3 regions of the Paenarthrobacter ureafaciens genome follow, and region 1 is predicted to be linked to each of the others. Evidence: riboswitches for the same ligand, from Rfam matches in the RefSeq annotation. Region 1 holds a riboswitch; each other region holds the start of a gene.
What was found. Region 1 has a riboswitch for S-adenosylmethionine ahead of AUR_RS03590 (aminotransferase class V-fold PLP-dependent enzyme). Riboswitches for the same ligand answer to the same signal wherever they lie in the genome.
Positions count from the first base shown of each region.

Region 2: linked by a shared signal. The riboswitch ahead of metX (homoserine O-acetyltransferase MetX) and the one ahead of AUR_RS03590 (aminotransferase class V-fold PLP-dependent enzyme) in region 1 are both predicted to bind S-adenosylmethionine.
Region 3: linked by a shared signal. The riboswitch ahead of AUR_RS07620 (DUF1737 domain-containing protein) and the one ahead of AUR_RS03590 (aminotransferase class V-fold PLP-dependent enzyme) in region 1 are both predicted to bind S-adenosylmethionine.

Region 1 is NZ_SBHM01000006.1:536,376-546,588, forward strand. It holds gene rsgA (ribosome small subunit-dependent GTPase A) at 1-616, shown strand, start outside; gene hisN (histidinol-phosphatase) at 673-1,485, shown strand; SAM riboswitch class IV at 1,667-1,780, shown strand; gene AUR_RS03590 (aminotransferase class V-fold PLP-dependent enzyme) at 1,812-3,221, shown strand; gene AUR_RS03595 (class I SAM-dependent methyltransferase) at 3,340-4,143, shown strand; gene AUR_RS03600 (metal-dependent transcriptional regulator) at 4,170-4,880, shown strand; gene AUR_RS03605 (MFS transporter) at 4,899-6,365, opposite strand; gene AUR_RS03610 (hypothetical protein) at 6,435-6,764, shown strand; gene AUR_RS03615 (S1C family serine protease) at 6,810-7,814, opposite strand; RNA gene ssrA (transfer-messenger RNA) at 8,061-8,429, opposite strand; gene smpB (SsrA-binding protein SmpB) at 8,539-9,012, opposite strand; gene AUR_RS03630 (M23 family metallopeptidase) at 9,112-10,213, opposite strand, start outside.
Region 2 is NZ_SBHM01000007.1:2,762,042-2,772,254, reverse strand. It holds gene AUR_RS16975 (hypothetical protein) at 487-900, shown strand; gene metX (homoserine O-acetyltransferase MetX) at 887-2,026, opposite strand; SAM riboswitch class IV at 2,042-2,157, opposite strand; gene AUR_RS16965 (bifunctional o-acetylhomoserine/o-acetylserine sulfhydrylase) at 2,317-3,633, opposite strand; gene AUR_RS16960 (VOC family protein) at 3,870-4,508, shown strand; gene AUR_RS16955 (CPBP family intramembrane glutamic endopeptidase) at 4,642-5,397, opposite strand; gene AUR_RS16950 (DeoR/GlpR family DNA-binding transcription regulator) at 5,441-6,241, opposite strand; gene AUR_RS16945 (class II fructose-bisphosphate aldolase) at 6,263-7,117, opposite strand; gene AUR_RS16940 (1-phosphofructokinase family hexose kinase) at 7,099-8,067, opposite strand; gene AUR_RS16935 (ROK family protein) at 8,064-8,987, opposite strand; gene AUR_RS16930 (SIS domain-containing protein) at 8,998-9,915, opposite strand; gene hutI (imidazolonepropionase) at 10,118-10,213, opposite strand, start outside.
Region 3 is NZ_SBHM01000007.1:730,219-740,431, reverse strand. It holds gene AUR_RS07640 (glutamate--cysteine ligase 2) at 96-1,307, shown strand; gene AUR_RS07635 (hypothetical protein) at 1,362-1,964, opposite strand; gene AUR_RS07630 (O-succinylhomoserine sulfhydrylase) at 1,974-3,182, opposite strand; gene AUR_RS07625 (rhodanese-like domain-containing protein) at 3,186-3,596, opposite strand; gene AUR_RS07620 (DUF1737 domain-containing protein) at 3,593-3,859, opposite strand; SAM riboswitch class IV at 3,872-3,985, opposite strand; gene AUR_RS07615 (NtaA/DmoA family FMN-dependent monooxygenase) at 4,152-5,480, shown strand; gene AUR_RS07610 (aromatic amino acid ammonia-lyase) at 5,483-7,036, shown strand; gene AUR_RS07605 (PLP-dependent cysteine synthase family protein) at 7,030-8,091, shown strand; gene AUR_RS07600 (carboxymuconolactone decarboxylase family protein) at 8,159-8,641, shown strand; gene AUR_RS07595 (amino acid permease) at 8,855-10,213, opposite strand, start outside.

The DNA of each region.
Region 1 (10,213 bases):
CAAGGATCCGGCGGAACTTCTTTCGAACTACCTCAGCCTGGACTTTCCGGTCATCATCAGCCGCACGGCGGATTCACAGGCATCCGGCATCGATGCCCGCTCGGACGACGGCTTGTCCGCCCGGCTCGACAGCGAAGCGGTGTCCCGCCTGCGGGACCACCTCGATGGAAAAGTGACCGTCATGCTGGGGCACTCCGGCGTCGGCAAGTCCACCATGGTCAATGCGCTGACGGGCGCGGAACGGGCAACCGGCGGAGTCAACGCCGTGACGGGCCGCGGCCGGCATACTTCATCGTCGGCCCTGGCCCTCAAGCTGGCCGACGCTCCTTCGGGCAGCTGGATCATCGATACTCCCGGCATCCGTTCCTTCGGATTGGCCCACGTCGACCCGGACCGGATCCTGCACTCCTTCCCGGACCTCGAGCCCGGTACCGAAGACTGCGAACGGGGCTGCAAACACGACGCCAACGCCGTCAACTGCGGACTGGACGCCTGGGTCAACGAAGGGCATGCCGGACCTTCCGGCACCGCAAGGCTGGCGTCCCTGCGCCGGCTCCTCGGAGCGGACCCACGCCTGGAGGCGAAGGAAACCAAGGAACTCGGCACCGTCAACTGAGACGGGAAAAGCACCACTTCCCGGGTGCAGGGATTGTTTCGCGATAGTTTGGTGGCATGACCCAACCCGTTTCCAGTTACAACGATGACCTGCGGCTGGCCCACGTCCTGGCCGATTCGGTGGACGCCCAGACCATGGACCGGTTCAAGGCCCTGGACCTGCAGATCGAAACCAAACCCGACCTGACGCCGGTCACCGATGCGGACAAGGCCGCCGAGGAAGCCATCCGCGGCCAGCTCTCGCGTTCGCGTCCCCGCGACGCCGTGCTGGGCGAAGAGTTCGGCAGCAGCGGCCATGGATCGCGGCGCTGGATCATCGACCCCATCGACGGGACGAAGAACTTTGTTCGAGGGGTGCCGGTGTGGGCGACCTTGATCGCCCTCGTTGACGAGGACGAGCCCGTGGTGGGTGTGGTCAGCGCGCCGGCACTCGGCAAACGCTGGTGGGCCGCCAAGGGCATGGGAGCCTACACAGGGCGGTCCCTCGCGTCGGCCACCCGTTTGAAAGTCTCCAATGTCTCTTCGTTGGCGGACGCGTCACTGTCCTTCTCGAGCCTTTCGGGATGGAAGGAGCGCGGAAACCTGGACGAATTCCTTTCCCTCACTGACGACGTCTGGCGGACCCGCGCCTTCGGGGATTTCTGGTCCTACTGCCTGGTGGCCGAAGGTGCCGTGGACATCGCCTGCGAACCGGAACTAAACCTGTACGACATGGCTGCCTTGGTGCCGATCGTCACGGAGGCCGGCGGCAGGTTCACCTCGCTTGAGGGCGAAGACGGCCCCTTCGGCGGCAACGCGCTGGCCACCAATTCCATCCTCCACTCAGAGGTCCTGAAGCGTCTCAACCCGGAGATCGACGATCTCCTTTAGCGCGCTCCGGCAACAGCCGAACCGTAATGCTGCGAATAATCGACGGCGACAAACCCACTTCAGGGTGCCATCGCCGTCGATTATTCGACCAAAACGGGATTCGGCTCTCTCCGTAACAAACCGCTTAACAAACTCCTCCCGCTTTGAATCGTCCACGGAAGGTGTCCTAGTCTCTTCTACAGGTCACGAGTGCCAGCGCTAAACCCCGGTTTGCTGGCCGGCAACCCTCCATTCGCGGTGGGGTGCCCCGGGTGACGACCAGGCCGGTCCGGAACGGATACGGCAAGCGCGGATCCCTTGGAGGGGTCCTTCTTGAGTGAGGTCCCATGAGCACTGTTACGTTCGATTCCACCGTCCTGCCCGCTTTCGGAGATGACCACGCGGCCCACGAAGCCCTCGCAGCGCGACCGCTGGCCGCCGTCACAGGAGCAGAGCTGCAGGCTCCCCTGATCCAAGGGGGCCACGTCAGGTACGCAAACCTTGACTACGGAGCGTCGGCCCCGGCACTGACCATCGTCTCTGCCTACTTGAATGAAATCCTGCCCTATTACGCCAGTGTGCACCGTGGCGCCGGTTACGCATCCCAAATCAGCACGTCCGTCTATGAAAACTCGCGGAACATCGTGCGGGACTTCGTTGGCGGCCGGCCGGATGATTCAGTCATCTTCACCCGCAACACCACCGATTCGCTGAACCTCCTCGCCGGATGCCTCCCCCAGCTTGACGGCGCACCGGCCGGTGAAGTGCTGTACCTCGACATTGAGCACCACGCCAACCTGCTTCCCTGGCAGGGCGTACCGCACCGCAGCGTCATCGCCTCCCCCACGTTGTCTGCCACCATCGCCAACCTGCGCGATGAATTGAGCCAGGGCGGAATATCCCTGCTCGCTGTGACCGGCGCTTCCAACGTCACCGGCGAAATCCTGCCGATTGCAGAGCTCGCAGCGTTGGCGCATGAGTTCGACGCGCGGATCGTCGTCGATGCAGCCCAGCTCGCCCCGCACCGGCGCATCAACATTTCCGAGAGCGACGTGGACTACGTCGTCTTCTCGGGGCACAAGCTCTACGCGCCCTTCGGCGCAGGCGTCGTGGTCGGCCGTCCCGATTGGCTCGACGCCGGAACCCCCCACCTTGCCGGCGGCGGCGCCGTTCGTGAAGCGCGCCTGGATTCGGTGAGCTGGGCAACTGGTCCGGCCCGGCACGAGGGCGGCTCCCCCAACGTCCTGGGGGCAGCCACCTTGGCGCGGGCTACCCAGGTGCTGGCCGGCTTGGACCAACAGGACTGGCACAACCATGAGGTGGCAATCCGATCCTTCCTGGTTGAGGGCTTGGAATCCATTGAAGGGGTCACCGTCCACCGGATCTTCAGTGATTCCACCGACACCATCGGCGTCGTCAACTTCTCCGTTGAAGGCTTCGACGCGGGACTGGTGGCGGCTTACCTGGCCGCCGAGCACGGCGTGGGCCTGCGCGATGGCCGTTTCTGCGCCCACCCGCTCCTGAAGCGCCTCGGCTTGCCGTCCGGTTCACTGCGCGCCAGCTTCGGCGTCGGCTCCCGGCTTGAGGACGCTGCCAGGCTGCTGGCCGGCATCCGGCAACTGAAGACCACCGGACTTGGCTGGGATTACGTCGTGGACGAGGGCCGTTGGGTCCCCGCAAACGATCACCGCAGCTACCCGGAGTGGGCGCCCAATACGCCCGGAACCGCCGGGGCCGCTCCCTGCACCGTGGACTAGGAGCCTTCCCGGCCTTGGCGCCACGTTGCTGCGGTAGATTCTTTGGGTATCCCTGACTACTGCCGCTGAAGGAGTCCCCCGCGTGTCCACGCGTTCAAGCAACGAATCCGGAGGATCACTGCCCTCCGGCCTGCCGGTTTCTTCCGGAGGTGCCGGACGCGCCGGACGCGCCGGCGGCCCAAAGCTGCACGCGCACCGACGTCGGGAACTGGGGCAGAGCTTCCAGGACGGCGGCGAACATTATGATCGGGTCCGCCCCGGGTACCCGGCGGATTCCGTCGATTGGCTGCTGCCCCCGAACGCACGGACCGCGGCCGATATTGGCGCAGGGACAGGCAAATTCACAGCACTGCTGCTCGACCGGGGCCTGCAGGTCAGCGCCGTCGACCCTTCCGCGGACATGCTGGACCAGCTGCGGAAGAACTGCCCGCAGGCGCACGCCGTTGAAGGTACTGCCGAAGTGACGGGACTGGCGGACTCAGTTTTCGACGTCGTCAGTGTCGCCCAGGCCTGGCACTGGTGCGATCCGCTCAAGGCAAGTACCGAGATTGCCAGGATCCTCCGTCCGCACGGAACGCTCGGCCTCATCTGGAACCAACTGGACACCTCCGTGGCCTGGGTTCATCGCCTTTCACGCATCATGCATGCCGGTGATGTCCATAAGCCGGGGTTCCGGCCAGTGGTGGGCCCGGAGTTCGAGAACCTCGAAAGCCACGTCACCAGCTGGCAGGACGCAGTGTCCCCCGAGGACATCATGGAACTGACCAAGTCCCGCAGCTACTACCTGCGCGCCAATCAGGCCACCCGGGAGAACGTGATGGGCAACCTGGAGTGGTACCTCTACGAGCACTTGCACCATGCCCGCGGCGAGCTCCTCGCCTTGCCGTACGTGACGCACACCTGGCGGGCCCGCAAGGCCTGAGCCGGCGGCCACGGTAGGCTTGGAACGTGAAGACCAGCACGCCCTCCTCCTCGATCGAGGACTACGTCAAGGTCATCTACTCCTACACGGAGTGGCAGGACAAGCCGATCACTTCCTCGCAACTTGCCCAGCGGTTGGGGGTTGCCAACTCGTCGGTGTCCGAGATGGTCCGCAAGCTCAAGGACCAGGGCCTGGTAGACCACCAGCCTTACAGCGCCATTCGGTTGACCCCTGAAGGCATGCGGCTGGCACTATCCATGGTGCGCCGGCACCGGCTGATTGAGACGTACCTCGTTGAAGAACTGGGCTATAGCTGGGACGAGGTCCACGATGAAGCCGAGATGCTGGAGCATGCCGTCTCCGACACCTTCATCGAAAGGATGTCCGCGAAGCTCGGCCATCCCGTGCGGGATCCGCATGGTGACCCGATCCCCGCGTCGGACGGATCGGTGGAGTTGCCGCATGCCTACCGCCTGATCGAACTCGACGAGGGCCATTCCGGCCGTATCACCCGCATCAGCGATGAGAATCCCGATTTGCTGCGCTACTTGGCCGCCGAGGACATTTCCCTGGATGCCCGCGTGGAAGTGGTGGGGCGCAAGCCCTTCGGAGGGGCCTTGGTGGTCCGCGTGGGCAGCGGGTCCGCCCGGCGCGAATTCGACCTTGCCGACGAAGTAACCTCAGCACTCTGGGTCCAGAGCACCGGCACCCACGAAGGCTGTGTCCTCACGCGCTGACTCAAGCGGGCCTGGCGGTCAGCCTGGCTGGTGGGCCGTGCCGCCGTCGTCGGCCGCTTTTCCGCCTTCGCTGCCCGAAGCATCCGCCGGCTGTCCCCCCGCAGGAGGTACTTCGTTCCGGATTCCGACGGCGGAGGCCAGGCCACCCAGGAAGAACAGTCCCGCTGTGACCCAGAGAGCGGCATAGAGGCCCTCCCTGGTGAAAGCGGGACCGACGATGAGACCTGCGAAGGCAATACAAATGAGGCCGGCTATGCGGGCCACTGCGTTGTTGACGGCAGATCCTATGCCTGCCTCCTCCGTTGGCACAGCACCGAGAATGGCTGCGGTGAGCGGTGCAACCAAGGTGGCGAGCCCCACGCCGAACACCACTTGGCCGGGGAAGACCTGCGTCCAATAATCCAACGGTTCCTGGATGGACAGCGACATGAGGAACCCGGCACCGCACAGCAAAGGGCCCGCCGTCATGAACCACCGGGGCCCGTGCTTACCGGCCAGTCCGCCGAAGTACGAGGCAGCCAGCATAAGGATCACGGTTCCGGGCAGCAGGGCGATCCCCGCCGTCGTGGCACCCATGCCGCCCACCTGCTGAAGGTAAATGCCCAGGACGAAGAATCCCAGGGAAATGGCACCGTAGATGGCCAGCGTGGCCAGGTTGCCCCAGCCGACATTCCGGATGCCAAACAGCCGCAGCGGCAGCATGGGTTCTGCGGTCCTGTTCTCATGGAGCAGGAAAAGCACCAAGGCGAGGGCGCCCACCACCAACGGCAGCCAAACCTGCGGGGCCGACCACCCCAGGCGACCCTGCTCAATGAAGGCAAAGACCGGGCCGCCAAGCCCCACCATCGCCAGGGCAGCTCCTGTGTAGTCGATCTTCTTGCTCTTGTCCCTTGCGGCATCGGAACTTCGCAGCCGCACCAGCATCGGCCAGATCACCGCGGCGGGAATGACGTTGATGAAGAAGATGACACGCCAGGACAGCAGGTCAACGGAGACGCCCCCGATCAAAGGCGCAACGATCGCCGCCGCACTCGTCCAACCGGACCATTGGCCAATGGCCTTGGATTGGGCCGGACCGGAGAACACCGTCACGATCATCGCCAGGGAACTTGGTACCAGGAGCGCGCCGGCAATCCCCTGCAGGGCGCGGGAGATCACCAGCATTTCACCGTTCCATGCCAAGCCGCACAGAACCGAGGTGACTGCGAACCCTGCGAGGCCCCATTCGAGGATCCTCGCCCGGCCAAAATGATCCGACAGCGAACCGGCAACAAGGATGAGGGAACCCAAGGTCAGCAGATAGGCATCCACCACCCATTGTTGGATCACCAGGCCGCCGCCCAATTCGCGCCCGATCGCCGGCAGCGCGAGATTGACCACAAAGCCATCCAGGATGGCGATGAAAGATGCCACGATCGCCACCACCAAGACCCGCCGCTGCAAGGGTGTGCTGGGTGGCAGGGCCGCTTCAGCCGTCATGTGCACAGCCTACGCTTGCCGTATCGTTGAGTGGTGATCAGCAGACGTGATGCCGCTTTGGCCCTTGATATCTCCATGGAAATGGCCCAGCGCCACGGCATCCCGCCCCGGCTGTCGGAATCGGACCTTCGAGATCTCCAGGACAACCCGCCGCCATGGTTGGTCCAGTCCCGCGCAAACCGTACCGGCAAACGTCCGGTGTGGGTGCACCTGGACTGCGCGGTCTGCAACTATTCCGAGGCAGTCAGGCCCAAGAAATGGTGGCCGGAGTTCTCATTCGTCTACTGCGGGCATCACCGCAGCAGGGAGCTGCCCGAGTTGTTCGCCGGGGACGTACGAACCGAGTATGAGGGTATCGGCAGCCGCTTCGTGGGCGTCGTGGACGTCCGCGCCGAAGACCAATAACCTCTTCCGGTCGTCCTGGCATCTGACCGGGAAGCCAAGGCCGCCTCAGCCCATTTCCGACGGAACCGCAACCAGCCCCACCAGTTTTCCCTCCCGCAGAACCGTCAAGGGGAACGGCTGGCCGATCGCCTCCTCGAAGAGAAGCTTCTGCAGGCTCTCGGCACTGGAAACGGCCCGTCCTTGGGCTTGGAGAACCACATCCCCCGGCTGCAACCCGGACAACTCGGCCGGGGAACCGGCGATCACTTCCACGACGCGCAGCCCTTCCTTCTGGCCCGTGCGCACCACCGCGCCCGCGTCGAGCGGTATGGGTGTGCTCACCAGCCCCAGATAGGCCCGGTGGACGCGACCATCCTTGAGAAGTGATGAGATGATCCGCTGGGTTGTCCTATTAATGGGAACCGCCAGGCCAAGTCCCAGCCCGGCAACGGCGGTATTGATGCCCACAATGCGTCCCTTGGTGTCAGCCAGCGCTCCCCCGGAGTTCCCGGGGTTCAGTGCTGCGTCGGTTTGGATCACATCTTCGATCACCCGCCTGTGCTCCCCTGCACGCACTGGAATGGACCTTCCGAGCCCGCTGACAACACCCGCCGTCACGGAGCCGGACAGCCCCAAGGGATTACCGACGGCGATGACCAACTGGCCCACCCGCAGGAATTCCGCGTTCCCCAACACAGCGGGAGGCGGGGTTCTGCCCAGTCCCCGAACCACGGCGAGGTCGGACAACGGATCGGCACCCACCAGTTGGACGTCGCTTTGCTTGCCGTCGGCGAAGACGGCCCGGCCGGACTCGGTCCCGGCAACGACGTGGGCGTTGGTGAGCAGGTAGCCGTCGACGGTAAAGACCACAGCCGAGCCGCTGCCCACCCGAACCCGGCCGTTGCGCCGGGTGCTGACCATCTCGATGGCGGCCACATGCGGCGTCACCGAGCCGGCCACGCGGATGACCGTTTGCGAGTACGCGTCCAGGACGTCGTCGTCGTCGGTTTCGGTCCCGTTGCCCGCTCCCGGATTGTTGTCTTCGAATGCAAACTCGCGCCCGACGTCCATCATGTTGCCTCCTGCCACCCGGCCGATGCCCCTGCGGGCCTATCCACTACAACCGATGCGCCGGGTCCCCTAGTCCTGTCCCGGCTACGCCGTGGGTGAACCTGCTGCGATGTACCGGCCGCGGTGTGGCCCCTGCCCCAGCGCCGGGCTTCCCCAGCACGGCACCGCCGGGCTTCCCCAGCACGGCACCGCCGGGCTGCAGGAGGGCAAAAGAAAGCCCCCGGACGAGTGTCCGAGGGCTTTCAAGGGTGGAGATGGGGGGAATTGAACCCCCGTCCGATGTCGTGTTGTCAGGGCTTCTCCGGGCGCAGTTTGCGTCGGATTTTCTCGGCCCCAGCCATCCTGCAAACAGGTGGCTGATCCAGGCCCAGTCATCTAAAAGTCCCGTTTACCCCAATGACGAAGGCAAACAGCAGTGGCTATCTAAATGACGCCAGGAACCGGGGCGATAGCAACCCCGGGCTGACGGACTGTCTTACTGCTTAGGCAGCAAGAGCGAAGTCAGTGCGCTTAGATTCGGCACTTATTGGTTTGCAGACAGCGTTAACGAGATAATTCTGCATCCTCGGCCCGCTTCACCTGTCGCGACTAACATCGTCGAAACCGATCATCCCCGTATTTTGTTACCAAACCGGCGTTTGCTCATCACTCCCGCCGGACTACCAATCATAACGCATGTTCCCCGAAGATCATTCCCGGGAACCCGCGCGGGTTCCGCGACCCGCTACGAGCGTCGGTTACGTTCCCGCAATTCGCGCAACGACTCGCGCTTGTCCTGCTGCTCCCGCAGCGTTTGGCGCTTGTCGTAGTCCTTCTTACCGCGGGCGATCGCGATTTCCACTTTTGCCCGCCCATCCAGGAAGTACAACTGAAGGGGCACCACCGTGAACCCGGACTCGCGGATTTTGTGCGAGATCTTGTCCAGTTCTTCCCGGTGCAGCAAGAGCTTACGACGCCGGCGCGCGGCGTGGTTGGTCCAGCTCCCCTGGTTGTACTCCGGGATGTGGATGCCCTCCATCCACAACTCATCGTTATAGAAGGTGCAAAAGCCGTCCACCATGGAGGCATGGCCTTCACGGAGGGACTTCACCTCGGTACCCATCAGGGCAATGCCTGCCTCGTAGGTATCGAGGATCAGGTAGTTGTGCCGGGCCTTCCGATTGGTGGCCACTACCTTACGGCCACTTTCTTTGGGCACGGTAGAACTCCTTGCTGGTTGCGGATTCCAACCCAGTGTACGCCAGGGATGAGCCGGCTCTGTGCCGTGGCGGAATCAGTTCGCTCAGGGGAAAAGACGCTACAGGAGGGTCATGGGATCCACGGCTGCACCGTTCAGCCACGTCTCAAAGTGCGCGTGGCAGCCGGTTGAGTTGCCGGTGCTTCCCGAGTAGGCGATCAGCTGGCCTTGCGAGACCCGCTGCCCGTTTGCCACCACGATGCTGCTGTTGTGGTAGTAAATGGTGGTCAACGAGTTTCCCTGAACAACCCCATGGGAGAGCTTGACGCGCCAACCGCCACCATCAGCGGAATTCCACCCGGAGTTGAACACCTCGCCGGCCGCCGCGGCATAGACCGGCGTGCCACACGATGCACCGAAGTCGATGCCCGTGTGCATGTAGCCTCCCGTGCCGTAGAAGTCGATGGTACCCGGCGGGGTCGCTCGCCAGCCGAAGCCGGAAGTGATGGGCACGTAGTTGGCAAACGGGTGTCGCAGGCCAAAGGCCGACGGCGACCCTACCGGCGGAACGTACACCGGCTCCGGCGGGGCCGGCTTGCCCTGCGCCGCAGCGGCGGCTGCAGCTGCCGCAGCCGCTTCGGCGGCGAGCCGGCGCTGCTCGGCTTCCCACGCCTCGCGCAACTTTCGATCGCGCTCCTCGATTTCGGCTGCCACGGTGTTCTGCTCGGCCTTGACCCGTGCTAGGTCCGCCTCGATGCCGGGCTTGGCTGCTTGGAGCTGGCTGTTGAGCCGGGTGGTGTCCTCAATAAGCTTGTCGACCTCGGCCTTCTTGCTGGCCGCTTCGTCCCGAGCGGCCTTTTCGCGCTCGAGGGCTGCGTCAGCCTTCGCCTTGAGGTCCTGAATCTCAGCTTCCACTGCTGCCAACCGCGCCTGCGAGTTGACGTTGGTGGCGTTTTGCTGGGTCAGCTTGGTCATCGCAGCGTTCTGGCTGCGCATTGCCTGATCGGCAAGGTCCATGGACTCTGTCAGGCTGCCCGATTCATCCGAGCCGAAGAGCAAGGCAATGTTGGTCGGCACCCCGCCTGACTTGTAGGCCTGGGAAGCAATCTGCCCGATCAACTTCTTGGTATCGGTGATCTTCTGCTTGTCGCTCTCAAGCTGCTCGGTGATCTTGGCCTTGTTCTGCTGCGCCAGCTCAACCCTGGCCGCCAATGCCTCGACT
Region 2 (10,213 bases), on a different contig from region 1:
GCCCACGACTCATGCGGCGGATCTTCACTGAGATTCCCCCGGTAGCCAGAGTATTTATGCTTGGTTTTCCTTCACTCTTCCTACTTTCACTGCTTATGGATGTGGCGAGGTTGCCATTCTGGGCTGTAGTGGCCCCTATCGTTCTGGCAGGCTGCTCCCTCGTTGCCTTGGGTCTGTTCATTTTCCGGGACATCGGCGGAACGGCCTCTATCTGGTCACGGGCGTATAGGGAAAGCAAAGGTATCGCGCCCGATGGTTTCACGTTCGCTGATGTTCCTACGATCAAGGGCCTGGGCTTCGTATACATCTTGATGGGATCATTTTTCGCGTTCGGAGCTCTCTGGACCCTACTCACGTCGGCAAAGTAGTTCTCTTTTTGGTTTGTCTGGCGCTCCCCAACCTGGAGGTTTGATGGTTGGGCTGCCGCGGCGGCGAAGCCCTGACGCGACGGGGCTAAGCTGGGATAGGACCTAGGAGGGCTCCACTGTGAACAATCTGATCTTCTGGATCATCGTCTGCTCATGGGTGATTCCAGTTGGAATCCGCATGTACAACCGGTCCAAGGCGCGCCGAATCCATAACGACGGCTTCCGTGGCTACCCGCCGCAGAACCTTCCCGGGCCAGGCTACCCGCCGCAGAACTACCCCGGCCAGGCCTATCCGCCGCAGAACTACCCCGGGTATCCGACGGGACCCGCCGACATCCGCCCGGCTGATGCAACGCCGCCGGAGGTACCGCCGTCGGGCGCTTCACCACAGGTGCCGCCCCCGGCAAGTGGAGGCTCTGCGCCGCAGGGCTACCGGGCGCGGAAGCTCGCAGAGCTGGACGCGAAGTTCAGCAACGGCGAGATCGCCATGGAGGACTACATGAAGCAGCGCGGCGAGATCATGAACGGCTGAAGTCTTCGGCAAAGAAGGCTGCGCCCAGCTGGCCCGCGAGCTGGCCGATCTCCGTGAGGAAGCCGTCGTGCCCGATGGGGGCTTCGATGATGTGGACCGGGACGTCGCCCGGCAAGGCTTCGGCGAGTTCGTGCGACTGTGCCGGGAAGTAGAGCCGGTCGGAGTTCACGGCCGCCACAAAAAACTGTGCCGTGGCCCGGGACAACGCTTCCTTGAGCGGGCCGCGTCCCCGCCTGACGTCGTGGGACATCAGGGCCTCGGTGATCGCGATGTAGCTGTTGGCATCGAAGCGGCGCACCAGCTTGGTGCCCTGGTGGTCCAAGTAACTCTCCACCTGGTAGCGCCCCCGCTCCCCCAGCACGGCGGCGGCCAGCGGTTTCTCCTGCGGCTGCGCTTCCCGGCCGAAGCGGAGGTCCAGCTCCAGCGCGGAACGATACGTGATGTGGGCAATCCGCCGCGCCAAGGCAAGGCCGGTTTCAGGTGCCGGGCCATGGTAGTAGTCACCGTTGTTGAAGTTCGGATCCTGGCGGATTGCGAGCGTCTGTGCCTGCGCAAACGCGATCTGCTCCGCGGTGCTGTAGGCACCGACGGAAATCACGGCGCAGCGCTCCACCCTGTTCGGGAAGGTCACTGCCCATTCCAAGGCGCGCGCCCCGCCCATCGAGCCGCCCAACACTGCATGCCACTGCCGGATCCCCAAGGCGTCGGCGAGCCGGGCTTCGGCCACTGTGCTGTCGCGCAGGGTCACCAGTGGGAAACGGGAGCCCCAGGGCTTGCCGTCCGGGGCTTGCGACGACGGCCCTGTGCTGCCGTAGCAGCCGCCCACGATGTTGATGGAAATGACAAAGAACCTGTTGGTGTCGATCGTTGCGCCCGGGCCAACGAGCTGCTCCCACCAGCCTTCCTCGTCCGAGGCGCCGCGTGCAACATGCGTACTACCCGTCAGGGCGTGCTCCACGAGGACGGCGTTTGAGGCGTCGGCATTGAGCTTGCCCCAGGTCTCATAGGCCAGGACAACGTCCGGGAGAAACCCGCCGGCTTCCAGCTCCAGGGAACCCACGCGGGCGTATTTGACGGTTCCGTCCTGTTCTTCCGACGTGGGAAGGGATGTAGCAGTAATGGTCATTCCTTTGACACCTAAACCTCGCGCTTGCCCGCCGCCGTTATTGCGGCAGGCCAGGTCCTCACCCGGGGCACCCCACCGCGGAGGAGGGTTGCCGGCCAGCAAGCCGGGGCTGATCGCTGGCACTCATGACCTAACACCTAGAGTTTAGGAAGAGAACGGCCGTTCTGGCGAAGAATGTGACAGCAGTATGACGGTTCAGGGCGTTTTAGTTCACGAACGCGCACGTGACGGGGCCGCCCGGCGAAGAATCCTCAATCCGGGCGGCCCGCCGCGACGCACGTCAGGCGGGTTCAGGCACCCTTTGCCGCGCGGAATCCGGCCTCGAGGTCGGCAATGATGTCATCGATGTGCTCGATTCCCACGGACAGGCGGACGAGGCCCGGGTTTACTCCGGCAACGGCCTGCTGTTCCGCAGTCAGCTGGCTGTGGGTGGTCGACGCCGGGTGGATGACCAGGGAACGGACATCACCGATGTTTGCCACATGGGAGTGCAGTTCCAAGGCATCGACGAAGCGCTTGCCGGCTTCGACGCCACCCTTGATGGTAAAAGCAACAACGGCCCCCGTGCCACGGGGACCGTACTTGCGGCCACGGTCGTACCAGGGGCTGGACGGCAGGCCCGCATAGGCGACCGCTTCGACGTCGTCACGGGCTTCAAGCCATTCGGCCACCTTGGTGGCGTTGGCCACGTGACGCTCCACCCGCAGGCTCAAGGTTTCCAGGCCTTGGGCAATAAGGAAGGCGTTGAACGGCGATACTGCAGAACCAAGGTCGCGCAGCAACTGGACGCGGGCCTTCAGGATGTAGGAAAGGTTGGCGCCGAGGGCGCCGTCCTTGCCGAGGTCGCGGGCGTAGACCAGGCCGTTGTAGCTGGGGTCGGGAGTGTTGAAGTTCGGGAAGCGCTCCGGGTCCTGGCTGAAGTCGAAGTTTCCGGAATCCACGATCACCCCGGCAATGGCAGCACCATGGCCACCCAGGTACTTGGTGGCCGAGTGGACCACAATGTCCGCACCCCACTCGATGGGACGGATCAGGTAGGGCGTGGAAAGCGTGTTGTCCACGATCAGCGGGACACCCGCTTCATGGGCAACCGCGGCGACGCCTTCGATGTCCAGCACGTCCTGGCGGGGGTTGGATACAACTTCGCCGAAGAACAGCTTGGTGTTGGGCTGCACGGCGTTGCGCCACTGCTCCAGGTTGTCCGGATCCTCGACGAAGGTCACGGAAATACCGAACTTCTTCAGGGTGTGCGCCAGGAGGTTGTAGGTTCCGCCGTACAGGCTGGGGCTGGCCACCACGTGGTCACCGGCCTCGGCGATGTTCAGGATCGCGAAGGTCTCCGCCGCCTGGCCCGAGCTGAGCAGCAGGGCCCCGAGCCCGCCCTCAAGGCTGGCAATGCGCTGTTCCACTGCGTCCTGGGTGGGGTTGCCAATGCGGGTGTAGATGGGAGCCAGCTCCGCCAGCGCAAACCGGTTGGCGGCACTCTCCGCACTGGGGAACACGAAGGAAGTGGTCTGGTAAATCGGCAGCGAGCGTGCACCGGTTGCAGCATCCGGCTCCTGGCCTGCGTGGATCTGGCGGGTTTCGAAAGACCATCCCTGGGACATGACGTGGCTCCTCTTCGTAGCGCATGGGTTTAGTAACGGGGAGTGCTTGGAACTGCGGCCAGTCTAGGAAGCCGGCACGGAATTACCCACCTTTATGACGAAGACAGTATTTTTCGGTCTTTCCGCGACGGGACAGGGCCGGGGTCGGTGCCCGGCCTCAGGGCACGCCGTAACATCCCACCTTAGTTAGGCAACACTTAGCTGAGACCCGAATCACAAAGTGCCAAGATGAAGCCATGCGCATGGATCACGTCTCTTACGCTTGTGAAAAAGATGGCCTCCTGGCCACTACCGAACGAATTTCCGCAGCACTGGGAGTGGACGCAGTCCGGGGCGGAGTGCACCCCCGCTTCGGCACCCGGAACATGATCATTCCCCTCGCGGACAGCAAATACCTTGAAGTCGTGGAGGTCCTGGACCACCCCGCTTCGGATAAGGCACCCTTTGGCCAGGCAGTCCGGGCACGCTCGGCAGCCGGCGGTGGATGGATGGGCTGGTGCGTCGCCGTTGACGACCTTGCCCCGTTCGAAGCACGCCTCGGCCGCTCCGCAGTACCGGGCAACCGCAAGTTCCCGGACGGCCGCGAACTCGTGTGGCAGCAGATCGGCATCCTCGGCTTGATCGCCGACCCGCAGGTGCCGTACATGCTCAAGTGGGAAGGCGACCCCTCCCTGCACCCGTCCAAGGTCTACGAGAGCGACGTCAAGATGTCCAGCCTCACCATCGCCGGTTCCGCAGAGCGCGTGACCGAGTGGTTGGGTGAACCCGTGGAGAAGCCGCTCGAGGACGTCGCCGTCCAGTGGATGGCACCGCACGGAACCCCCGGCATCATGTCCGTCACTTTCGAAACCGCCGCAGGAGCCGTCACCATCTGACGCTGTTCCACACAATACTTCGGCCGCCATCAGCGGGTGCCAATGACGTCACCCACCGATGGCGGCCGAATACCTTTAAGGGGCGGGTCCGGGCCTCCATGCCCACAGGCCTCCCGGCCCTACGCCTACCCGGTCAGCCCAGCCCCACGGCCTTCCCAAAGAGGCTGAAGCCGACGAATGCCACGATGTCCAGCAGCGCGTGGGCTATCACCAGCGGCATCACGCGCTTGGTCTTGGTATAAAGCCACGCGAACACCAGGCCCATGACCACGTTGCCGATGAACGGACCGAACCCTTGGTAGAGGTGGTAGCTGCCCCGCAGCAACGCGCTGACCACGATTGCCGCGGCTGTGCTCCACCCGAACTTGCCGAAACGGTCCAGCAGGTAGCCCACCACAATGACTTCTTCGACGATCCCGTGGCGGATGGCGGAGAGCACCAGCACAGGCACGGTCCACCAGTACGTGTCCAGGCCACTGGGAATAATTGCCGTGGTGATGCCCAATGCCCGGCCCGCGGCATACAGGCCAAGGGACGGAATGCCGATGGCCGCAGCCAGGCCGAGGCCTTGCAGCGCATCCTTGCCTGGCCGGGCGAAGTTGAAGCCAAGACGGGCAAATGCTGATCCTCCCGAGGCATGGAGGGACAGGAAGTAGAAAACCAGGACCACCGGCACCAGGGCGAACAGGATGTCCAGCAATTGGTAGGTGAGGTCGAAGTACTCGCGCGTGCTTTGGGACCTGTTGAGCGTCGAGGTTGCCTCCGACAACGGCGCCCTGGTCATCTTGTCCAGGAGCTGGACCACCGAATACACGGCAGACTGGCCCAGCGAAAGACCCAGGACAATGAGTACTTCGGCGCGCAGGCGGCGTCGTGAGGCTAGGAGCATGTTCCTATCTTGCCTTCAGATCCTGTTGCTTCCCCGGGAGCTGTCAGTCCGCAACGTGCGTGGCGGCGACGATGACCTCGGTCCCCTTGGCTTCAAACGCCGCGCGGTCTGCGGGCTTGATCCCGGAGTCCGTAATGAGGTGCCGGAACTCATAGCCGGCCATCGCGGCAAAGGCCCTGTGCCCCACCTTGGAGGAGTCAGCGAGCACGTAGGACTCCGTGGCCCTCCCCGCCATGACCGTATTCACCATGGCTTCGCCCTCATCGGTGATGGTGGGTCCCAGCTCCGGGTCCACGCCGTTGACGCCGATGAACGCGATGTCCAAGGCCACTTTCTGCATGATGACATCCGTGTAAGGTCCCACGAGTTCATAGGAACGCGGATTGAGGATCCCGCCGGTCACCATGATCTTGATGTGGGGCCGCACTGCCAGTTGCGCGGCGATGTTGATGGCGTTGGTGACCACCGTGAGGGTGGGCCGGTTGGAGGGGGCGTTGAGGTCCTCCCTGGTGGAGAGGATCTGGGCCAAGGCCGTGTTGGTTGTTCCCCCGCTGAGCCCGATGACGGCGCCGGGTCCGATCAGCTCGGAGGCCGCCTGGGCGATCGCCTGCTTGGCCTCGGCGTGGTCGTCACGGTTGTAACGGCCCGGAAGGTCATAGGCAACAGAGCCCGTGGTCGCCCCGCCCCTGGTCCGGCTCAGCAGGCGCTGCTTGGCCAGGCTGTCCAGGTCCCGTCGCGCCGTTGCCGGCGACACCCCGAGCCGGGTCACGATGTCCTCGACCTCGATCCGGCCGGACTCGGCCAGGAGGTCCAGGATGGCGGTCAACCGGTCGGTGCGGGTCATGACTAGCCTTTCACGGTCCGGCTATTTCGCCTTGGCGAACAGCGTGAGCATACGAGCAGATTCCAACACCAAGGCGTCCCGCCCTGCCTTGATGTACTTTCGGGAATCCACCACTGCTGGGTTGGCATCGAGGTACTCACGGACGGCGCGGGTAAAGAACCCGTTCAAATGTGTGGATACGTTGATCTTAGTCATACCAGCGGCAATAGCCGCTACGAGCGTCCCGTCTGTGACGCCGGAGGAGCCATGCAGTACCAAGGGCTTCCCGACGGCGGACTTCAGTTTGGTGATCAGGTCCAGGTCAAGGACGGCGCGGCGTTCGGTCATGGCATGTGAGGAGCCCACCGCCACGGCCAAGGCGTCGACGCCGGTCGCGGCCACGAACGCTTCGGCTTCGGCGGGGTCGGTGCGGACCCCCGGGGCGTGCGCGCCGTCCTTGCCTCCTACCTCACCCAGCTCTGCCTCTACGTAGACCCCGTGTTGGTGCGCGTAGGCGGCCACGCGCCTGGTTACTTCCACGTTCCAGTCGTAAGGGAGATGGGCGCCGTCGAACATCACCGAACCGAACCCAAGATCCACCGCTTCCAGCGCCAGGTCCTCGGATTCAGCGTGGTCGAGGTGGACCGCAACGGGAACCGCGGCAGTCCGGGCAATGGAAAGTGCTGCCAGGCCGATTGCTTCGAGCCCGCCGTGGTACTTGGCGCAGTTTTCTGAAATCTGCAGGATGAGCGGCACCCCCGCTGCCTCCGCACCTCCCACCAGCCCCTCGGCCGTCTCCACGTGGATGACGTTGAAGGCGCCTTGGCCGGTTCCTGTGGCGGTGGCCCTGTTCATGAGTTCCCGGGTGTTGACCAGGGTCACGGGACCTCCTTCCATGTCACGATGAGTTGGTCTTGGAGTTCCTGGTACCGCGGCGAGATTTCGCCAGCGGCGGGCATGAGCACGGCCGCGGCGGACCACGCGGTGGCCCGGCGGAGGATTTCCCGCGGTTCGGTGATGCCTTCGGCGAGCGCGACGGCGGCAGCGGCCACACCGGCGTCGCCCGCCCCTGTGGGGTTGCCGCTGAGCGCCTCCGGCAGGCGGGCGCTCCAGTATCCGCCCGGGGCGGCGTGGTCGAAGGCGAGCATGCCGTCCGCGCCGGCGCTGACGAGGACCGTGCGGGCACCCATGTCGATCAGGGCGAGGGCGGCAGCTTCGAGGCTGGGCTCCCCTGTCGCTTCGGCAAGTTCATGATGGTTGGGCTTAAGGATGTCGGCGCCGGCTTTCGCCGCGGCGATGATGCCGGGACCGGAGGTGTCGATGATTGCCGGGATGCCGGCGTCGTGGGCCAGTCGCACCAGCTCCGGGTAGAAATCCGCGGGAGCCCCCGGCGGCAGGCTTCCCGAACCGACCAGGACGGAGGCCGGCAGGTTGCGGTTGCCGCTCACGGCCTCAACGACGGCGACCCGCAGTGAACGCCACTCGTCCGGCAGAAGGGCCTGGCCTTCCTCGTTGAAGATGGACGTCTCCCCCGCGACCGTATCCACCAGCGCGATGCTGCGGCGGGTTTCGGCGGCGACTGCCACCAGAGTGTGCGGAACACCGCTGGTCCACAGTTCGGCCGCGAGTGTCTGCCCTGCCGCGCCACCTGTAGGTGCAATGGCGAGTACGGGGTATCCCAGCTGGTGGGCGACCCGGGCTACGTTGATGCCCTTGCCCCCAGCACGGCTCAAGGGCGTGGGAACCCGGTGGCTGGCACCCTCGGTGATCCCGTGCACGGTGTAGGTCATGTCGATGGCCGGATTGGCAGTCACCGTAATAATGCGGTTCACGCTGGCTCGTTTCATGGGGTGCCTCCCAGAAGGGCGCGGGCATTCAGTGCGGCACCGAGCAAACCGGCGTCCTGCCCCAGCTGGGCACGGATGAGTTGGGGCCTGCGCTGGAAGTCCAGGATGGCGTCCACCCGTTTCCGGAGTGGCTCGAGCAAGTCGTCGCCTGCTTCAGCCAGCCCTCCACCGACCACAACGGCTTCGGTTCCAATAATGTTCACGCATTGGCAGATAGTGAAGGCCAGGGCATCAACGGCATCAGCCCAGACACGGGCGGCAACTGCATCTCCGGCGTTTGCCCGGAGCAGCACGCCGCGTGCACCGTCCACACGGATTCCCGATTCCCGGTGGTAACGCTTGGCAATCGCCCCTGCCGAGCCCACTGCTTCCAGGATGGTGGAGCCTGCGGCGTCGGGGTCCGGAACCTGGGCGTGGCCGAGCTCGCCGGCGAAACCGCCTGCGGTGACAGCCTTGCCACCCGAGAACACTGCTGCCGCAATCCCTGTCCCGACCACCATCACTACAACGTCGTTGAATGCCTTGGATCCGCCAAAGCTGTGCTCAACCGCGGCCGCGGAGCGGACATCGTGATCGAACGCAACGGGGATGCCAAGCCTTTTTGTGGCTTCGGCCGTGAAAGGGAAGTTGCGCCATCCAAGGTTGGCGGAATAGATTCCCACCCCCGCTACGGAGTCCACGATTCCCGGGACGACGATGCCTGCTGCTTTGGCGGGCGCTTCAGGAAATTCCGATGCCAACTCGGCTTTTAGCTCAGCAAGCCTGTCCAGGACGGCTTCGCCGGGTCGGGCAGGGTCCAACGGCGTGGGGACGCGGCGCATGCCCAGGACCTGCCCCTTGGCATCCACCACGCCGGCCTTGATGTCCGTCCCGCCAACGTCGAAACACAAGACCGCTGATTCTGCGGTTCCGAGAACCATGACTGGTTGCCTAGGCCGGGGCGTCGAGAATAACGGAGCGCGTCAGGTTTCGCGGCAGGTCCGGATTCAAGCCACGAACGCGCGCACGTTCCAAAGTGACCTTATGGACACGGACCAGTTCAGCCAGCGGATGCTTGTCCGTGTGGATATAAAGGGCGCCGGTGACGGCCATGTCGCTGTCCAAGCCTTCCGGCTGGGCACCGAACAACCACGTGACGCGCCCCGGTGCCGCGATGGAGATGGGGCCATGGCGGTACTCCATGGCGGGGTAGGACTCGGTCCACCCCTGCACGGCTTCGCGCATCTTCAAGCCGGCCTCGTGGGCCAGCCCCACTGTCCAACCGGTGCCGAGGAAAGTGAATTGCTCTGCATCCAGAAGTTCCCGGGAGACCGGCGCTGCCACGGCGCCACAGGCGTCATCAATTGCTTGCTGAACGTCGATGCCAAGGCTGGTGAGCATGTAGACCAAGGCCGTGGTGGCGAAGCGGGTCTGCACCACCGAGCGTTCATCGGCGTAGTGGAGGTCCACCACGGTGTCTGCCAGCCCGACGATCGGCGAGGAGGTGTCGCCGATGATGGCTACGGTGGGGACATTCCCCTGCAACTCAGCCAGAATGCCGAGCACCTCCGTGGTGGTGCCGGAACGGGTGATGGCCACAACAGCGTCGTACTTCCGCCCGGGGCTGTTGCTGTTCAGGAATGCTTCCGACGCGGCGAACGCGTCCGTCACGCCTTTGCCCGCGCTTTCCCTGGCAGCGGCATAGCTCTGGGCCATGAACCATGACGTGCCGCAGCCGATGACTGCGACCCGTTTGCCGTCCTCCGGCAGCAAATGCTCGGTGCGGGCTTGTTCCATGGCACGCTGCCAGACCTCGGGCTGGGAAACCAGCTCTTCTTCCATGAAGGCGCCCAGCATGTTCTCGCTCATCGTAAGTTTCCGCCCCTGCTCATCTAATGACGTTTTCTGATCTATAGAAACACTAAACGATCATTTTCGATCTAACAAGGATCATTGGCGGGGATGGGACCGCCCCTTCGGTGCGCATCATCGGCCAGCAGTCCGGAAAGCAAAAGAGGGGCTGCGTTCCACCCGGAACACAGCCCCACTTTGTTGTACTTCTGAATCGTCCTCAAACAGCCTGCACGCCGGCCCGCCACACCGAATGCGTCAACGGAATCCCGGGACGGTACGCCAGATGCGTAGCCGAAGGAGCCTTCAGCATGTG
Region 3 (10,213 bases), on a different contig from region 1:
TCGCCTACGGTCCGGTACGAATGATCCAGCAAAATTGACGGACCAGGTGGCGGCGGGGTTTGCGGCCGCGGCTATCGTGGGGCGCAAAATGGAGCATGCGTACTTTCGGGGTGGAGGAGGAGCTGCTCATCGTCGATCCCGTGACGGGTCAACCTCTGGCCCTCGCGGATGCGTTGATCAGCGGAAGAGGGCAACAGGACGGGACTTCCGAGGGCGACGGTTCAGGGCTCAGCCACGAACTAAAGCTGGAACAGATCGAGACCCAGACCCGGCCCTGCCATAGCTACGACGAATTGCTGCATCAGATCAGGCGGGGCCGGGCCTTGGCAGACCAGGCCGCCCGCAAGCACGGGGCCCGCGTAGCCGCACTTGCCACTTCGCCCCTCGCTTCCACCCCGCACACGACGCCCAACCCCAGGTACGCGGAGATGCTGGAGCGCTTTGGACTCACCGCGTACGAGCAGCTGACGTGCGGCTTCCACGTGCACACCTCGGTGGAATCGCCTGAGGAAGGCGTCGTAGTCCTGGACCACATCCGGGACAAGCTCGCTGTCCTGACCGCCATCAGCGCCAATTCTCCCTACTGGCGCGGACAGGCCACCGGCTTTGACAGCTACCGGACCCAGGCCTGGAACCGCTGGCCAACGTCCGGGCCGTCCGCTGTGTTCGGTTCCCTGACCTCCTATCGGCGTATGGTCAAGCGGCTGTTGGAGACGGGCGTGCTGCTGGATGAGGGCATGATCTACTTTGACGCCCGCCTCTCCCGGGACCACCCCACAGTGGAGGTCCGGGTTGCCGACGTCTGCCTGCGTTCGGAGGATGCGGCCTTGATTGCCGTGCTGGTGCGGGCTTTGGTGGAGACGGCCACCCGGGAGATGCTCGACGGCGTTGAACCCGCCTCGGTGCCGACGGCGTTGTTGCGCATGGCCAGTTTCCAAGCCAGCAACATGGGTTTGCGCGGTGACCTTCTTGACTTTGGTGAATTCCGTCCCGAACCGGCCACAAGCGTGGTGTGGGCATTGGTGGAGTACTTGGCCCCTGTTTTGACGGAACAGGGCGAGCTGGAACTGGTGAAAGCAGGTTTAGCGAACATCCTGGAGCGCGGAAACGGCGCCCATCAGCAACGGGAAGCTGCGGCTCGCTTCAACAGCCGCCAACGGGACGGCCAAAGCCCCGCAGGGAGTCCGCCCAGTGTTGAGGCGTTGGGTGCCGTGGTGGGGCATGCCGTCAAAGTCACCGTCTCCGGCACACCGGGAGGTGCCATCAAGGATCCCGATCCCGTGCTGGCACGCGTCCGCCGGTCCTAGGAACTCCGCACTACGGGACCTCAGCCAACCGCGGGAACTCAGCACTGCGGGAACTCAACCAACCGCGGGGTCGCCCGCGGGAGGCTCCGGATCCCACACCATCAGGTACCCTCCCACAGTCGCCTCCGTAACGTAGAAGACGAACGGCGGAATGTCCTTGGCCTTGAGCAGGATGCCGGCGAAAAGTACCGCAGCACTGCTGGCCGTCAGCCCCACCCAGCGGTTTGCCGGCGATCGCAGCAAGCCGGTGCCGAGGGCGGCCAGGCCGGCGATGTGCAGCCATGAGTAGCCCAGGAACGGAACATTCGAGCCGCGACGATACGCAAACCGTTCAAGGTCCGACGCCCTCCGGGACAGGCTGTACACAAACAGCGGAGCTCCGGCCAGGAGCGCCGCAGCCGAGGCCTCTACCCAGTGCTTGGCCTTGGCGTCAGGCATGGCCCGTGCCAAGGCGGCGAATCCAATCGGCACGGCCGCGGTCCCGGCTGCGGCCACGTGGTGGCCGGTCACCCATCCCCGCTCACCCCGCAGAAGCAGCCTCAAACGCTCGGCCGGATCGTGGGTGGTATAGACGCGGGGCACCGGAGATATTCCCGCCAGCCACACGACCGAACCCGCAACAATGACAGCCCCCGCGCGGCGGTATGGATGCCTCATGGCATGAGATTAGACCTGTTTGAGGGCCTTCTCCAGATCCAGGATGAGGTCGTTGACGTCCTCGAGCCCAACGGACAACCGGACCACGCCGTCGGAGAGCCCGATGGCTGCACGGCCTTCGGGTCCCATGGCCCTGTGGGTGGTGGTAGCCGGGTGGGTAATGAGCGACTTCGAGTCGCCCAGGTTGTTGGAGATGTCGATGACCCGCAACCCGTCGAGCAAGGCGAACGCGGCTTCCTTGGCGGAGCGGCCGGACGACGGCGAAAGCTCGAACGTCAACACGGTACCGCCGGCCTTCATCTGCTTGGCGGCCAGCTCATACTGCGGGTGGGATGTGAGCAAGGGGTATTTGACCCAGTTGATCGCAGGCTGGTCTTCCAGCCATTCGGCAATCTTCAGCGCAGAGGCGGAACTGTGGTTCACCCGCAGGCCCATGGTCTCCAGGCCCTTGGTCAGCACCCACGCGTTGAACGCGGACAATGACGGCCCGGTGTGCCGCATGAGTTGCTTGACCGGGCCTTCGATGAACTCCTTGGTGCCCAGGATCGCGCCGCCCAGTACGCGGCCTTGGCCGTCGATGTGCTTGGTGCCGGAGTACACAATGACGTCGGCGCCGAGCTCGCCGCAGCGCTGGAGCAGGGGAGTGGCAAAGACGTTGTCCACCACCACTGTTGCCCCGGCGGCGTGCGCGAGCTCGCTGACGGCAGCGATGTCCACGATCTCCTGCATCGGGTTGGACGGGGACTCGAAGAACACCGCGGTGGTGGGCTGGGCGAGGGCAGAGCGCCACTGGTCCAGGTCGGGGCCGTCCACGAACACGGTCTCCACGCCCCACCGCGGCAGGATCTCGTTGAGGATCACAAAGCAGGAACCGAAGAGCGAGCGGGCGGCAACCACCCGGTCGCCGGCGCCCAGCAGGGCACCAAGGGCTGTGAAGACTGCGGACATGCCCGACGCCGTCGCGAAGCAGGCTTCGGTGCCTTCAAGGAGACGCAGCCGCTCCTGGAAGGTGGCAACGGAGGGGTTGCCGTAGCGGGAGTAGACGAAGCGTTCGTCTTCTCCGGTGAAGGCGCGCTCGGCAGCTGCAGCCGACTCGTAGACGAAGCCGGAGTTGAGGAAGACGGGCTCCGCCGTTTCCTGGAAATTGGTACGGTCAAGGCCACCGCGAACGGCTTGGGTGTCTGGATTCCAGCCGGCGGCGTCAGGGTTGAAAGTCACTTCTTATTCGTTTCCAAGGTTGGTTGGCAGGCCGCGGTTTTTCCAGCCGTTGACGGTTCGTTCGCCGTAACGGTCCGGTTCACCTTCGAAGCCTTCGAGGACGTTGTAGGCGGTGAAACCTGCCTGGGTTGCGGCGATGGCCGCAGCAATGGAGCGCTGGCCGGACCGGCAAAGGAACACAAGCTCAACGCCGTCTCCCTCGGGTGCCTGTTGCTGCAGGTCTTCGATGAAGCGGGAGTTCGGGACGCCGCCTGCAAGGTTCCACTGGATGAACAGGGGATCGTTTTCCGTGGCCTTGGTGTCGGGGATGCCGATGTGGGCCCACTCGCCCTCGGTGCGGACGTCCACCAGGATGGCACCGTCCTGCAGCTTCGCCCAGGCATCCTGCGGGGTCAGGTCTCCGGCGTAGCTCATGCGTGGCCCTCGAATGCTGCCTCGTCTTCGTAGTTCTCCAGCTCATCCACGGCATTGGCCACGGCGGCATCCGCGCTGGCGACGGCGGCAGGCAACACCACTGCCTGTGCCACGATGACGTCCGTTCCGTTGAAGGTGGCCGACGGGCTGCCATGCAGGACGTAGCCTTCAGCGAGGGCGTTGCTGATCCGTTCGCAGAAGTCCCGGGTGTCCGGGCCCGTGATCAAACGGTAGGAAAGTCTCTCTTCGATGGGTTCAGGCATTAATGTGCTCCTCAGTCACGCTTGCAGTTCGAAGTGTCGAATACGCCGAGTAGTCACCTGAGGCACCCCGCCGCGGGAGAGGGTTGCCGACCAGCAAGTCAGGGCTTGGCGCTGGTACTCATTACTCAAGAAGAAAATAACATCCGCGGCCGTTGCGACGCATGTGGCGGGTGTCCCGCCGTCGTCATGTTGCGTAACCGGACCGGCCGCCGGGACTGGACCATTTAAGACGTCACGGGAGCATAATTGACGCAATACGACCCCCTGTAACTTCGCATGAAATCAGGTCGCGGTGAACGGACAGAGCAGTTCTACACTCAAGCCCATGCTGCATTTCGGATGGTTCGTGGGCCATGGATTCGGTGTCCAGGGCTGGGGGACTCCCGGCTACAGCCTTGGCTATGACTGGAAGAAGCCTGCGCTCTACCAGGAGGCGGTCAGGGCTTTTGAACGGTCGGGGCTGGACCTGTTCATCATCGAAGATTCACTCACCGTCCCGGACACGTACGGCGGCACCGCGGAAGTGTCGCTCGCGCACGCGTCCTTCGCTCCGAAGCACGATCCCTTGGCCCTGGTGCCGTACCTGCTGTCCGCGACGGAACACCTTGGCATTGTGCCCACCATCAGCGCGTCCTTCTACCCGCCTTTCACCGCGGCCAGGCTCCTTGCCACCCTGCAGCATTTCTCCGAGGGCCAACTCGGCTGGAACGTGGTGACCTCCGGCAGCGACCTCGCCGCGCAGAATTACGGACTGGACCAGCAGATCGAGCACGACCTGCGTTACGAGAAGGCGGAGGAATTCGTCGACGTCGTCCGGCGGCTTTGGCGGAGCTGGGAACCGGACGCCGTGCTGGAGGACGTGGAGGCAGGCCGGTTTGCGGACCACACCAAAGTCCATCCCATCAACCACGACGGGCAGTTTTTCAAGGTCCGGGGTCCGCTGAATACGGCACCCCTTCCCGAGGAACCCGTACTGGTGCAGGCCGGTGCATCGCCCCGGGGCAAGGCGTTCGCGGGTGGCCACGCCGACGTCGCAATCGCCCTGGCCCGGGGCGTCGACGGGATGAAGGCCTACCGCGATTCCATCCGTGCCGAAGCCGCAAATGCAGGACGGAATCCCGACGACGTCAAGGTACTTTTTGTCCTCAAGCCCACCGTGGTGGGGTCTGCTGCGGAGGGGGAGGAACTGCGGGCACGGCGCAAGGAGCTGACGCAGCGGGACATCGACAGCCAGCTCAACTCGATCTCCTACCTTTCGGTGATCGACTTCAAGCAATTCGACCTCGATCAGCCCCTCCCCGAGCTGAGCACTAACAGTAACCAAGGAACGCTGGAACACTTCGCCAAAGCGGCTCCTCCCGGGTCCACGCTGCGGCAGATCCTGCAGGCCCGCAGCGGCGGCGCCGGTGATTCGATCATCGGGACCGCCGGAGAGATCGCCGACTACCTCGAGGAGACGGGCGAGGCCGTGGGCGGTGACGGCTTCCTGTTTTCCGGGTTCGTCGATCCGGTGACGGTGCATGGGGTCCTGGACAAACTGACTCCCGAACTTCGTCGCCGCGGCCTGCTGAGGAAAAGCTATGGCAACGGCGGTTTCCGGCAGAATCTCCTGGATTTCTGACCATGTTTCCGGAGTCGAAGGTGCTGCTGATCGGGACGGCGCCCGTTCATTCAGAAAGCATCGCCATGGCGGCGGCGGAAGACTCCTGCCACGTGAAACTCAACCATGATGCCCTGACTTTGATCGGCCGTTCACGGGAAGTCGTGGAGCACGTGGCGGCCTCCGGCGAGCGGGTTTACGGCCTCAACACCCTCCTGGGGTCCGGCCGCGATACCGCTGTTGAGGAAGGCTCCATCCTTGCCTACCAAGTGCAGGTGGTCAGGTACCACAACAGCGGGGTGGGACCCTACCTGAGCCGCGCCGAAGCACGTGCCGTGATCCTCGCCCGCCTGGTCGGATTCAGTCGCGGCGGCTCCGGCGTCCGGCCCGAAACAGCCCGCTTCTACGCCGACCTCCTGAACCGTGGCGTCCACCCCGCCATCCCGGCCGAAGGTTCGGTGGGCTCTTCCGACCTCACCCAACTGGCCGCCGTCGCCGCCGTCGCGATCGGTGAGGGAGAAGCGCTTGACGCGTCCGGCGTCCTGGTGCCCGGCGCCAAGGCCCTCGCGGACGCCGGACTTCAGCCCCTCACGCTCCACGCCGGTGAGGCCTTGGCCCTCGTCAGCGCCAATGCCTATTCGGTAGGTGCCGGCACCCTCGCCTTGCTGAGGTTGCGGCATGTGGCCCGGCTTGCGGACGTCGCGCTCGCCCTCTCCCTGGAAACCATCGCAAGGTACGACGGCGGCGGCAACCTCAGCCCCTTCTCGCCGGCTATCCAATCGGCCAAGGCCGTGGACGGCCAACGGGAATCGGCCGCCGCCGTCCGCCGCCTGTTGAGCGGCGGGTGGCTGGAAGACGTACGCCCGGAAGTTTCCGTGCAGGACCCCCTGTCCTTCAGGGCTGCGCCTCAGACGCACGGGGCGTTCAGGTCCGGGGTGGGGCAGTTGGCGGCAGCGTTGGACGTGGAGTTGAACGGCAGGGGTGACAATCCGCTGGTGGACCTCGAATCGGGGCAGATGGTCTCCGGGGGCAATTTCCAGCCGATGCAGCTGGCGTTGGCCTTCGAGGGCTTGCGCTTGGCGCTCGCCCACGTGGGCATCCCGAGTGAACGCAGGATCGCCAAGCTCTACCCGCCGCAGCGTGCCATCCGGGCGAAGCACCTTGCCGCAGCGGCCGGGTCCGGCCTGGTGCAGGAAGAGTTGCCGGGGCTGCTGTGGTACTCGGCGGCCGGGCTCCTCGCCGAACTGAAATTCCTGGCAGCGCCGGCCACCCTTGGCGCACCCACCTTGTCCGCCGACGTCGAAGACCATTCAACCCTCGCGCCGCTCGCCCTGCAGCAACTGGTGAAATCCGTGGACGCCGTGGAGAAGCTGCTCGCCATTGAGGCCCTGACGGCGTCCTATCTGCTGCTCGAAGCGGGAGCTGCGCAGCCGCTGGGCAAGGGGACCGCCGCCGTCGTTGGCCGCCTTGCCGACGTCCTTGCAGACCGGCCGTCCGCCCCGGAACTTGTGGAGCACGCGCGGCGGGAGCTTCGGATTGTTGTTGACGGACTCCGGCAAGGTGGAAACGAATGGTGACGACGGCACATCGGAAGCACGGCGCGCATGCTGCAACTGTCCCTGCCGATGCGCTGGACGCCTCCGTGCTGGAGCGGGTAGGGAACACCCCGCTGGTGAAGCTCGAAGCCCTGGGCCGCGGGTTGGGCAGCAGCATCCACATTAAGCTTGAGTCGGAGAATCCCGGCGGATCCATCAAGGACCGGACGGCCTTGAGCATGGTCCGGGCAGCCGAACGGTCCGGCGAGTTGAAGCCCGGGGCCACCATCGTGGAGAGTACGTCGGGCAATACGGGGATCGGCCTCGCGCTGATCGGGCGGCTCACCGGGCATCCGGTGGTGGTGGTCACCGGCGACACCATTTCCTCGGAAAAACTCGCCGCCTTGCACAACTACGGTGCGCGGGTGATCCTGACCGATTGGAGTGCGCCGTCCGAATCCCCGGAGAACGCCCGGGCCGTGGCTGCACGCGTTGTGGAGGGGACCCCCGGAGCTTGGCGTCCCATGCAGTTCGACAACCCGGCCAACCCCCTGGCGCATTACCGGACCACGGGACCGGAAATCTGGGAACAGACCGGGGGCGCCGTAACCCACTTCGTGGCGGGCATCGGCACTGGCGGGACCATCAGCGGCAACGGGCGGTACTTGAAGGAACGGGTGGCGAAGGAGCGGCCGGGCGGGCACGTAGAAGTGGTGGGCGCCGATCCCTACGGCTCCGCCTACAGCGGTGGCCATCCCGGCGAAATCCTGGTGGATGGCGTGGGGAACTCATGGCCGGCCGCGGAGTGGCCCAAGATCTTCGACCGCTCGATCGTTGACCGATTCCTCCGCATCCCCAACGACGAGGTCTACACAGTGGTGCACCGGCTTCTTGACGAAGAGGGCCTGTCCTTGGGGCCGTCGTCGGGACTCACTGTGGCAGCGGCCTTGCGGGTGGCCAGGGCGGCGCCCCACGGTTCGGTGGTGGTGGCGATAGCCCCCGACGCCGGCACGAACTACCTCAGCAAAGCCTTCAACCCGCAGTGGCTGGCTGAGAACCACATCCGCCTCGCGGTGGACATCGTCCCCGGCGAGTGATCCCTCTATCACGTCCCGCCGGGTTTTGGCGGCGCTCTATCACGTCCCGTTGCGCTAGGCTCCAAGCATGCCCGAACAGGAGACAACGCCGCGCCTCGCCGGCTATCTGGACAAGCAACAGCCGGACCTCTACGCCACGTTGACGCACTACTCGCAGCAGTTAGTGGATGAAGCCGACCGGGTGGGGATTCCGCGGAAGACCTTGGAACTCATCAACTACCTGTGTTCGCAAATCAACGGATGCGCGTTTTGCCTGGACCTTCATCACCGGCGGGCCTTGAAGTACGGAGAGACGGAGCAGCGGTTGTCCCTGGTTGCCGTCTACAGGGAAGTGGGGCTGTTCGAGGCCGCAGAGGTCCTGGCCATGAAGATTGCCGAGCAGATCACCCGAATGAGCACCTCCAGGCCCAGCGCCGAGCTCTTCGCTGAAGCCCGGGAGCACTATTCGGACGAGCAGATCAGCGTGATTTGCATGGCAGCAATCGGCATCAATGCCTTCAACAGGCTGTCCATACTGAGCGAGCATCCGGTCCGGGTGGCCAAGAAGTAGCTGTCCAGGCGTACCTCCACGACCCTCTTTGGGCTCACTAGGCGCCGCTAGGCCGGGTTTTCCCGGCGTGTTGGGCCTCCGCCGTCTCAAAGTGGGTGGTGGCGGCACACCCTGCCGAGGCTTCGAGGGCTTTTAGATAGAGATTTGCAGACGAAAGCAGCCCCCGTGCAACCAATGAAGGTTGCTCGGGGGCTGCCCTGGTTCCAAATGAGGTCAGGAGCCTACAGAGGCCTTGCCCTCGACCGCTCGGGGGAGCCGCCGGCGTCGTCCGTACTTGAAGTAGAAGACGGCGTAGCAAGCACCAACGAACGGGATGCCGAACAGCAGCGCTGCAACCTGGTTGGGATCGAAGGCGATGCCCACCAGGGACACAACGCACAGCGCAAACGCGAGGATTGGTACCAGCGGGAACAGCGGAGCGCGGTAGGGGAGCGAGGAGAGGTCGCCGCCGTTCCGTACGAAGGTCCGCCGGTAAACGAAGTGCGAGGCCACGATGGACATCCAAACGCCCACGGTTGCGAAGCCCGCAACAGAGACCAACACAAGGTAAACAGTGGCGGGTGCCACGACGCTGCTGATCAACGATGCCAGCCCGCCCAGCATGCTGACGCAGAGTGCGACCATGGGGATACCGCGCTTGGTGAGTTTTCGGAACGCCTTGGGCGCATGGCCCTCGTCGGCGAGGGAGAACAGCATCCGCGCACAGGAGAAGAGGCCGCAGTTGCCGGCGGACAACAACGCTGTGATGATCACGAAGTTCATGATGTCCGCAGCGAACGGGATGCCGAGCATGGAGAACACCGTCACGAACGGGCTTTCGTCAACGCTGACCTTCTCGTAAGGGATGGTTGCTGCGATGACCAGAATCGCCCCGACAAAGAAGATCATGAGCCGGATGACCGTGGTGCGCATGGCCTTGGGGATGTTCTTGCCCGGATCCTCGGTTTCACCCGCAGCCACACCGATGAGTTCCGAACCGGAGAAGGCATAGAACACGGCCAGGCACGTTACAAAAACGCCGGTGAAGCCGTTGGGGAACAAGCCTTGGGAGGTGGTGAAGTTCTCCGTCAATGACGGGTAATCGCCCTGCGCCAGCGGGTGGAAGCCCAGCAAAGCGGCGCCGCCCAGGATGATCAGCCCGACGACGGCGGCAACCTTGATCAGCGCGAACCAGAACTCCGATTCGCCAAAGACACGCGATGAAATCGCATTGAGGGTGAAGAGGACGGCGGCGAAGATGAAGCACCAGATCCAGACGTCGACGTCCGGGAACCAGCGCTGCATGAGCAACCCGGCTGCTGTGAACTCCGATCCCAGGGCCACCGCCCAGCAGAGCCAATACAACCAGGCAGTGGCGAAACCGGTGGCGGGCCCAATGGTCCGCGCTGCATAAATGTGGAACGCGCCTGAGACGGGGAACGCAACGGCGAGCTCCCCGAGGCAGGCCATGACCAGGTAGACCACCACGGCGCCGACGAGGAAAGCGATGACGGCTCCCAGTGGTCCTGCGGTGGCGATGGTGTAACCCGAGCTGACAAACAGGCCCGAACCGATGACGCCGCCCATGGCGAT